One region of the Diaphorobacter sp. B2A2W2 genome, then DNA from elsewhere that is predicted to be linked to it. Evidence: predicted binding sites of a transcription regulator. Region 1 holds the regulator's gene; the other holds the start of a gene.
The links. Region 1 encodes sigma-54, which starts transcription at its own class of promoters, with help from an activator protein. Its sites were predicted from a motif close to TGGCANGNAANCTGCTTT; they were not measured.
Positions count from the first base shown of each region.

Region 2: AC1PPL_RS17270 (TorF family putative porin) is a predicted target of sigma-54. The motif match lies at 2,093-2,110, and genes of this name have one in related genera.

Region 1 is NZ_JBWZOR010000011.1:54,727-58,891, forward strand. Features, by position in the region: gene lptA (lipopolysaccharide transport periplasmic protein LptA) at 1-25, shown strand, start outside; gene lptB (LPS export ABC transporter ATP-binding protein) at 49-801, shown strand; gene AC1PPL_RS16310 (RNA polymerase factor sigma-54) at 854-2,431, shown strand; gene AC1PPL_RS16315 (acyl-CoA thioesterase) at 2,435-2,878, shown strand; gene AC1PPL_RS16320 (THUMP domain-containing class I SAM-dependent RNA methyltransferase) at 2,875-4,165, shown strand, end outside.
Region 2 is NZ_JBWZOR010000012.1:95,732-99,896, reverse strand. Features, by position in the region: gene AC1PPL_RS17280 (methyl-accepting chemotaxis protein) at 1-344, opposite strand, end outside; gene AC1PPL_RS17275 (YifB family Mg chelatase-like AAA ATPase) at 390-1,928, opposite strand; gene AC1PPL_RS17270 (TorF family putative porin) at 2,148-2,879, shown strand; gene glnK (P-II family nitrogen regulator) at 2,900-3,238, shown strand; gene AC1PPL_RS17260 (ammonium transporter) at 3,285-4,165, shown strand, end outside.

The sequences.
Region 1 (4,165 bases):
CCCCAGCCTGGACGGCGCGAAGTGAGCGCGGCCTTGGACGATGCGCGCATGAGCGAAGGCGTCAGCCGCCTGGAGGCGCTGCACTTGGAGAAGTCCTACGGCAGCCGCAAGGTGGTCAAGGACGTGTCCGTAGTCGTGCAAAAGGGAGAGGTGGTGGGCCTATTGGGCCCCAACGGCGCCGGCAAGACCACGTCGTTCTACATGATCGTCGGCCTGGTGCGCAGCGACGGCGGCCGCATCAGCATCGACGGGCAGGACGTGACGGACATGCCCATCCACCGGCGCTCGCGGCTGGGCCTGTCGTACCTGCCGCAGGAAGCCTCGATCTTTCGCAAGCTCAATGTCGAAGACAACGTGCGCGCGGTGCTGGAGCTGCAGACCGACGAGGCCGGCCGCACCCTGCCGCGCGCCGAGGTGGAGCGGCGCCTGACCGCGCTGCTGCAGGAGCTGCGCGTGGACCACCTGCGCAAGTCGCCTGCACTGGCGCTGTCGGGCGGCGAGCGCCGGCGCGTGGAGATCGCGCGCGCGCTGGCCACGCAGCCGCGCTTCATCCTGCTGGATGAGCCCTTCGCCGGCATCGACCCGATCGCCGTGATCGAGATCCAGCGCATCATTGGCTTTCTCAAGGCGCGCGGCATTGGCGTGCTGATCACCGACCACAACGTGCGTGAGACGCTGGGCATCTGCGACCACGCCTTCATCATCAGCGACGGCCAGGTGCTGGCTCAGGGTACGCCGTCGGACATCGTCGACAACGCGGAAGTGCGCCGGGTGTACCTGGGCGAGCACTTCCGCATGTGAGAGTGATGGGCGACCACGGCGCGATGCAGGACCAGACAGTGGGTTGCAGGCCATGAAGCCCGGCCTGTCGCTGCGCGTCTCGCAGCACCTGGCGCTCACACCGCAGTTGCAGCAGTCGATCCGCCTGCTGCAGCTGTCCACGCTGGAGCTGGCCCAGGAGGTCGAGCAAATGCTCGACGAGAACCCCTTCCTGGAGCGCACGCTGGAAGAGGCCCTGCGCGAGGAGTTCGGCCTGGCCCAGGCCGATGCACCGGTGAGCGAGCAAGACCGAGAAGTTGAAGATGCTATTTATTCAGGAGCTGTCAGCGCAGGGCAGGAAAGCGCTACAAGCCAAAATGATGCAGAAACCTCCACCGCCGAATCCACGGCCGAACCCGCGGACTGGGAAGGCGACGGCTCGGTAGACCTGGCGCCCGACGACAGCGAGTGGGGCGGCGACGCCCCGGCGCGCAACGGTGCCGGCGCGGGGAGCGACGACGAGGTGGACGCCACCGAGCTGGCCCGCAGCCAGGAGTCGCTCACGGCCTTCCTGCACCGCCAGGCGCTGGCGCTGCGCCTGTCCGAGCTGGACATGGCCGCGCTGCGCTTCCTCATCGAATCGCTGAACGACGACGGCTACCTGGACGAGTCGTTGCAGGACCTGGCCGCCAGCCTGGCGGGCACCGAAGACCCCGAGCAACTCGATGAACTGGTGCACCGTTTCACCGTGGCGCTGCGCCTGCTGCAAAGCCTGGAGCCCGCGGGCGTGGGCGCGCGCGGCCTGGCCGAATGCCTCACGCTGCAGCTGCGTGCGATGGACCAGGACGAAGAGGGCGACCCCGACGTGATCCAGGCCGCGCTGGCCATTTGCGGCCAGCCGCTGGACCTGCTGGCCAAGCGCGACGTGCGCCGCCTGGCGCAGGCCTGCGGCACCAGCGAAGAGCGCACGCGCGCCGCGATGGCCTTGATCGCGCGGCTGGAGCCACGTCCGGGCAGGCGCTTTGCCGACGTGGACCGCAACATCATCGTGCCCGACGTGATCGTCAAGAAAACCGGCCGCGGCGGACAGCAGAACTTCAGCGTGCAGCTCAACCCGGACGTGATGCCGCGTCTGCGCGTGCACGACATCTACGCCGGTGCGTTGCGCGGCGGCCGTGGCGAAGGCCACCAGGCGCTGCAGGCACGGCTGCAGGAGGCGCGCTGGTTCATCAAGAACATCCAGCAGCGTTTTGACACCATCCTGCGCGTGTCGCGCGCCATCGTGGAGCGGCAGAAGAACTTCTTCGTGCATGGCGAACTGGCCATGCGCCCGCTGGTGCTGCGCGACATTGCCGATGAACTGGGCCTGCACGAGTCCACCATCAGCCGCGTGACCACCGCCAAGTACATGGCCACGCCGCAAGGCACCTACGAACTCAAGTATTTCTTCGGCTCGGGGCTGGGCACCGAAACCGGCGGCAACGCCTCCAGCACGGCCGTGCGCGCGCTCATCAAGCAGTTCATCGCGGCCGAGAACCCGCACAAGCCGCTGTCGGACAGCCAGATCGCCGAGATGCTCAAGGAGCAGGGGATTGAATGTGCGCGCCGCACCGTGGCCAAATACCGCGAGGCGCTCAAGATCGCCCCGGCCAACCTCCGCAAGGCACTTTGAACCATGGCACGCGTCGTCTTCGACCTTCCCCCGCACTTCGGCTTCAGTACCGAGCTGCAGATCTACATCAGCCATGTCAACCAGGGCGGGCACCTGGACAACGCGCAGTTGCTCAGCCTCGTGTCCGAGGCGCGCGTGCGTTTCTTCAAGTCGCTGGGCTACCCCGAGGCCGACGTGGCGGGCCTGTCCACCGTGGTGGGCGACATCGTGGCGCAGTACAAGTCCGAGGCGTTCCACGGCGAGACGCTGCGCGTGGAGATGACGCCGCAGGACTTCAACAGCTACGGCTTCGACCTCGTCTTCCGGATGACCGAGAAGAGCCAGGGGCGCGAGATCGCGCGCGGCAAGACCGGCATCGTCTTCATCGACCGGGCGGCCCGCAAGCCCGCACCCATTCCTGAATCCGTGCTCCAGCCATTGCTGCAGCGCGCAGCACAGCCGCAATGAACCAGCTTCAACTCTTTTTGCCCTGCGCCGCTGGCGTGGAGGGCTATCTGGCCGACGAGGTGCACAGCCTCACGGGGCTGGCCGGGCAGGACCTGCTCGTGGGCCGCGCGGGCGTGCTGCTGCGCGCCTCCTGGCGCGACGCGCTGCGCCTGAACCTGCACAGCCGCCTGGCGCAACGCGTGCTGGTGCAACTGGCCGAGCGGCCCTACCGCAACGAGGACGATATCTATGCCGCCGCGGCCGACGTGGCCTGGGAGATCTGGTTCACCCCGCGCCAGAGCTTCAAGGTGGAGGTGACGGCCCAGCACAGCCCGCTCAAGAGCCTGAACTTCGCCGCGCTGCGCGTGAAGGATGCCGTGGCCGACCGCTTCCGCGCCAAGGCCGGCGTGCGTCCCGACGTGCAGACGCAGTGGCCCGACGTGCGCGTGCACCTGCACCTGACCAGCGACCGCGCCCAGATCTACATCGACACCTCGGGCGAGCCGCTGTTCAAACGCGGCTGGCGCGAGGACAAGGGCGACGCGCCGCTCAAGGAAACGCTGGCCGCCGCCATGATCGCCGCCACCGGCTGGGACCCGCATGGCGAGCAGCCGCTGCCGCTGTACGACCCCTGCTGCGGCAGCGGCACCGTGGTCATCGAGGCCGCGCAGATCGCCTGCCGCATCGCGCCGGGCCTGCAGCGGCGCTTTGCCTTCGAGAAGCTATTGCCGCACCAGGCCCATGTCTGGTCTGCTATCAAGGATGAAGCGGCCAGCGCCGTTACCGCGGCCTCGGTGCCGATTTTTGGCAGCGACGTGTCGCACCGCATGGTGGACTTTGCCCAGCGCAACGCCGTGCGCGCCGGCGTGGCCGACGCGGTGCAGCTGCGCGGCGGCGATGCGCTGCAGCGCATGCCGCCCAGTGAACAACCCGGGGTGATGCTGCTGAATCCGCCGTATGGCGAGCGCATCGCCGCGGCGGGCACGGCGGGGCGCAATGCGCGTGAGCGCATGTCCACGGTCGAGCGCATGGGCCGCGAGACGGCGCAGACCGAGGACGGCGTGGACTTCTTCGCGCAGTTGGCCGCGCACTGGAAGAAGCACTACGCCGGCTGGCAGGCCTGGATGCTCACGCCCGACCTCAAGCTGCCCGGCAAGATGCGCCTGAAGGAGTCGCGCCGCGTGCCGCTGTGGAACGGCCCCATCGAATGCCGCCTGTTCCGCTTCGACCTCGTGGCGGGCGCCGTGCGGGATCGGCCGCGCGCCGGCCACGCGGGGGAGGGCGGCGCGGCCAACGGTGCGCCGGGTG
Region 2 (4,165 bases), on a different contig from region 1:
TCGGCCCACAGGGCCTTTTCCTCGTCGCTGGTGAGCAGCGTCTCGATACGCTTTTGCAGCTCGGCCGATTCGCGCGTGGAGGTGGCGGTGTCCGCCGCGAAGAACTGGCCGAGCGAGGGGTCCGTGCTCTTGACGATGGCCGAGGTGCGCCGCGCCGCGCTGTACACGTAGCGGTACCAGTCGCTGATCATGCGCTCCACCGCCAGGGGTTGCTGCGTCATCTCGTTGGTGGCTTGCGCCACGGTCTGCAGGCGCCATACGCCAAAGGCCGTCATCAGGGCCATCAGCAGCAGGACAAGGGCGAAGCCGCCTCCCAGGCGGGTGCCGATGCTGAGGTTTTTCATAGGATCTTCAGGAGGATTCAAACAAGGAAGGGCAGCGGTGGAGCGTCACGCCGGTGCGCGCAGGGCGCGCCGGTATTGCACGGCTTCGGCCACATGGGCGGCGCCCACGGTCTCGCAGCCCGATAGATCGGCAATAGTACGTGCAACCTTGAGGGCCCGGTGCGTGCTGCGCGCCGACCACGCCAGGCGCGCCGCCGCGGCCTGCAGGAACCGCGCGGCCGGCGCGTCCAGCGCCGCCATCTGTTCCAGCTCCTGGCCCTGCAATGCCTGGTTGGCCTTGCCCTGGCGCTGGAGCGCTCGTTCGTGCGCGCGGGCCACGCGTTCGCGCACGGCGCCGCTGGGTTCGCCGGGTGGGGCGCCCAGCAGCTCCTCGGGCGGCAGCGCGGGCACCTCCACATGCAGGTCGATGCGGTCCAGCAGCGGGCCGCTGAGCTTGCCCTGGTAGCGCGCGATCTGGTCGGGTGTGCAGCGGCAGGCGCGCTGGTGCGAGCCCGCAAAACCACAGGGGCAGGGGTTCATGGCCGCCACGAGCTGAAAGCGCGCCGGGAACTCGGCGCGCTGCGCCGCCCGGGCAATGGTGATGCGCCCGCTCTCCAGCGGCTCGCGCAGCGCTTCCAGGGCGCTGCGGGCGAATTCGGGGAATTCATCGAGGAACAGCACGCCTTCGTGCGCGAGCGAGATCTCGCCCGGGCGCGGCGGCGAGCCCCCGCCCACCAGCGCGATCGCGCTGCAGCTGTGGTGCGGGCTGGCTGTGGTGCGCTGCATCCACTGTGCGGGGCTGAAGCGCCCGGCCAGGCTGGCAATGGCCGCGCTCTCCAGCGCTTGCTCCACCCCCATCGGGGGCAGCAGCCCGGCAAAACGCTGGGCCAGCATGGACTTGCCCGAGCCCGGGGGCCCCACGAGCAGCAGCCCGTGCCCGCCGGCGGCGGCGATCTCCAGTGCGCGCTTGGCCGCGGCCTGCCCCTTCACGTCGGCCAGGTCCGGGCCATCGGTGGCCGGGGCCGGCGGCGCGGGTTGCAGCCGCTGCCAACCGCCGTCGTCCGCGCCATCATCGTTCGGCGGGGGCACGGGCACGAACTGGCGCACCACGTCCAACAGGTGGTTCGCGCGGTAGATCTCGGTGCCCGGCACCAGCGCAGCTTCTTCGGCGCTGCCGGGGGGAAGCACCGTGCGTATGGGCTGCGCCAGCGCGCGCAGCGCCAAGCTGGTCGCCAGGGCGCCGCGCACCGGGCGCAGCAGGCCCGACAGCGATAGCTCGCCGGCGAACTCCCAGCCGTCCAACCGGGCCGCGTCGATCTGCCCGCTCGCGGCCAGGATGCCCAGCGCGATCGGCAGGTCGAAGCGGCCGGAGTCCTTGGGCAGATCGGCCGGCGCCAGGTTCACGGTGATCTTCTTGTTGGCCGGGAATTCCAGCCCGGCGTTTTGCAGCGCGGAGCGCACGCGCTCGCGCGCCTCCTTGACCTCGACATCGGCCAGGCCCACCAGCGCGAAGCTGGGCAACCCGTTCGCCAGGTGTACTTCCACAGTAACGGCGGGCGCGTGCAGGCCCAGCAGGGCGCGGCTTTGCACCAAAGCAAGACTCATCGCAACGGATCTCCCCAGGCATGTGCGTGCAACCATGGCGACGGGATGCGCAAGGGGGCCGCCCTGCACCAGGCTGGTGCGAAATGCGCCGGGCTGCAACCCCTGTGACTGCACGTATGCCTCAGGATGGTACCCGGCAGGCCGTCGCGGGGCGGATTTCGGGGTGGCACGGTCCATGCATTGAGGGGGTGTCAACCGTCGCCCAACACTGGAGGAACCATGCACCGCTTTTCCCTCAAGACCCTGGCCCTCGCTTTTGCGGCCCTCGCCGTACCGGGCCTTGCCAGCGCCCAGCTCACTGCCAATGTGTCGCTGACCAGCAACTACAAGTTCCGCGGCCAGGACCAGGACGTGAACCGCATCAAGGCCGTGAACCCGGCCATCCAGGGCGGGTTCGACTACAGCTTTGGCGACAGCGGCTTCTACGTGGGCAACTGGAACTCCAGCGTGGACTGGCTGTCCGGCAACTCCATCGAGGCCGACTTCTACGGCGGCTACAAGCTCAAGGTCGGTGAGGTGGACCTGGATGTGGGCGCGCTCACGTATGTGTACCCAGGCAACACCAACGGCAACACCACCGAGCTGTATGGCGCGGCCACGTACGGCCCGTTCACGGCCAAGTACTCGCACACCGTGTCCAAGGATTACTTCGGCTGGGCGGGCGCCAAGACCTCCAGCAACCGTGGGCGCAACACGGGCTACCTGAACCTGGCGTTTGCGCAGGAGGTTGCGCCCAGCGTCACGCTGAAGGCGTCCGTGGGCTACACGCGCTTTGCCAGCGACATCAAGGATCTGGGCGTGCCCAACTACGTGGACTACAGCGTGGGCGGCGCCTACGACTTCGGCGCCGGCCTGTCGTTGTCCGCGGCGGTTGCCGGAGCCAACAAGAAGGGCTTCTTCGGCGATGCCAACAAGGCCCGCCTGATCGTCTCCCTCACCAAGACCCTCTAACTCTCGACAAGGAATCGATCATGAAAATGGTCACCGCCATCATCAAACCCTTCAAGCTCGACGAGGTGCGCGAGTCCCTGTCGGACATCGGCGTGCAGGGCATCACCGTGACCGAGGTGAAGGGCTTTGGCCGCCAGAAGGGCCATACCGAGCTGTACCGCGGCGCCGAGTACGTCGTGGACTTCCTGCCCAAGGTGAAGATCGAGGCCGCCGTGGCCGACGAGCTGGTGGAACGCGTCATTGAGGCCATCGAAGGCGCGGCCCGCACCGGCAAGATCGGCGACGGCAAGATCTTCGTGGCGCACCTGGAGCAGGTGGTGCGCATTCGCACCGGCGAGACCGGCCAGGAAGCCCTGTGAGCGCGCGCCGCACAGGCATTCGTCCCTCCCGACCCAGAGATCTGCCATGAAAAAACTATTTGCTTCCCTACTGATCGGTGCAAGCCTGCTGGCCGGTGGCGCCGGCGCGCTGGCCCAGGCACCCGACGCGGCCGCGGCGGCTTCGGAGCCCGTGGCCGTCGCCCCCGCGCCTGCGCCCGCTGCCGAGCCCGTCGCAGCACCTGCTGCGGCACCCGCACCCGCGGCAGCGGCAGCGGCGCCCGCCGCGCCCAAGGTGGACTCGGGCGACACCGCCTGGATGCTGACCTCCACGCTGCTCGTGATCCTGATGATCATCCCGGGCCTGGCCCTGTTCTACGGGGGGCTGGGCCGCACCAAGAACATGCTGTCTGTGCTGATGCAGGTGTTCGTGATCTTTGCCCTGGTGTCGCTGCTGTGGTCCATCTATGGCTACAGCCTCGCGTTCTCCGGCGAGGGCCAATTCGTGGGCGACCTGTCCAAGCTTTTCCTGAAGGGCGTGAGCCAGGAAACCTTTGGTGCGCTGGCGACCATTCCCGAATACGTGTTCATCGCCTTCCAGGGCACGTTCGCGGCCATCACCGTGGCGCTGATCGTGGGCTCCTTTGCGGAACGCATGCGTTTTGCGGCCGTGCTCATCTTCGCGCTGCTGTGGTTCACCTTCAGCTACGTGCCCATGGCCCACATCGTGTGGGGTGGCGGCCTGCTGGCGGCCGACGGCGCGCTCGATTTCGCGGGCGGCACCGTGGTGCACATCAACGCCGGTATCGCGGGCCTGGTGGGTGCCTACATGGTGGGCAAGCGCATCGGCTTTGGCCGCGAAGCGTTCACTCCGCACTCGCTCACGCTGACCATGGTGGGCGCGTCGCTGCTGTGGGTGGGCTGGTTCGGCTTCAACGCCGGCTCTGCAGGTGCCGCCAACGCCGTTGC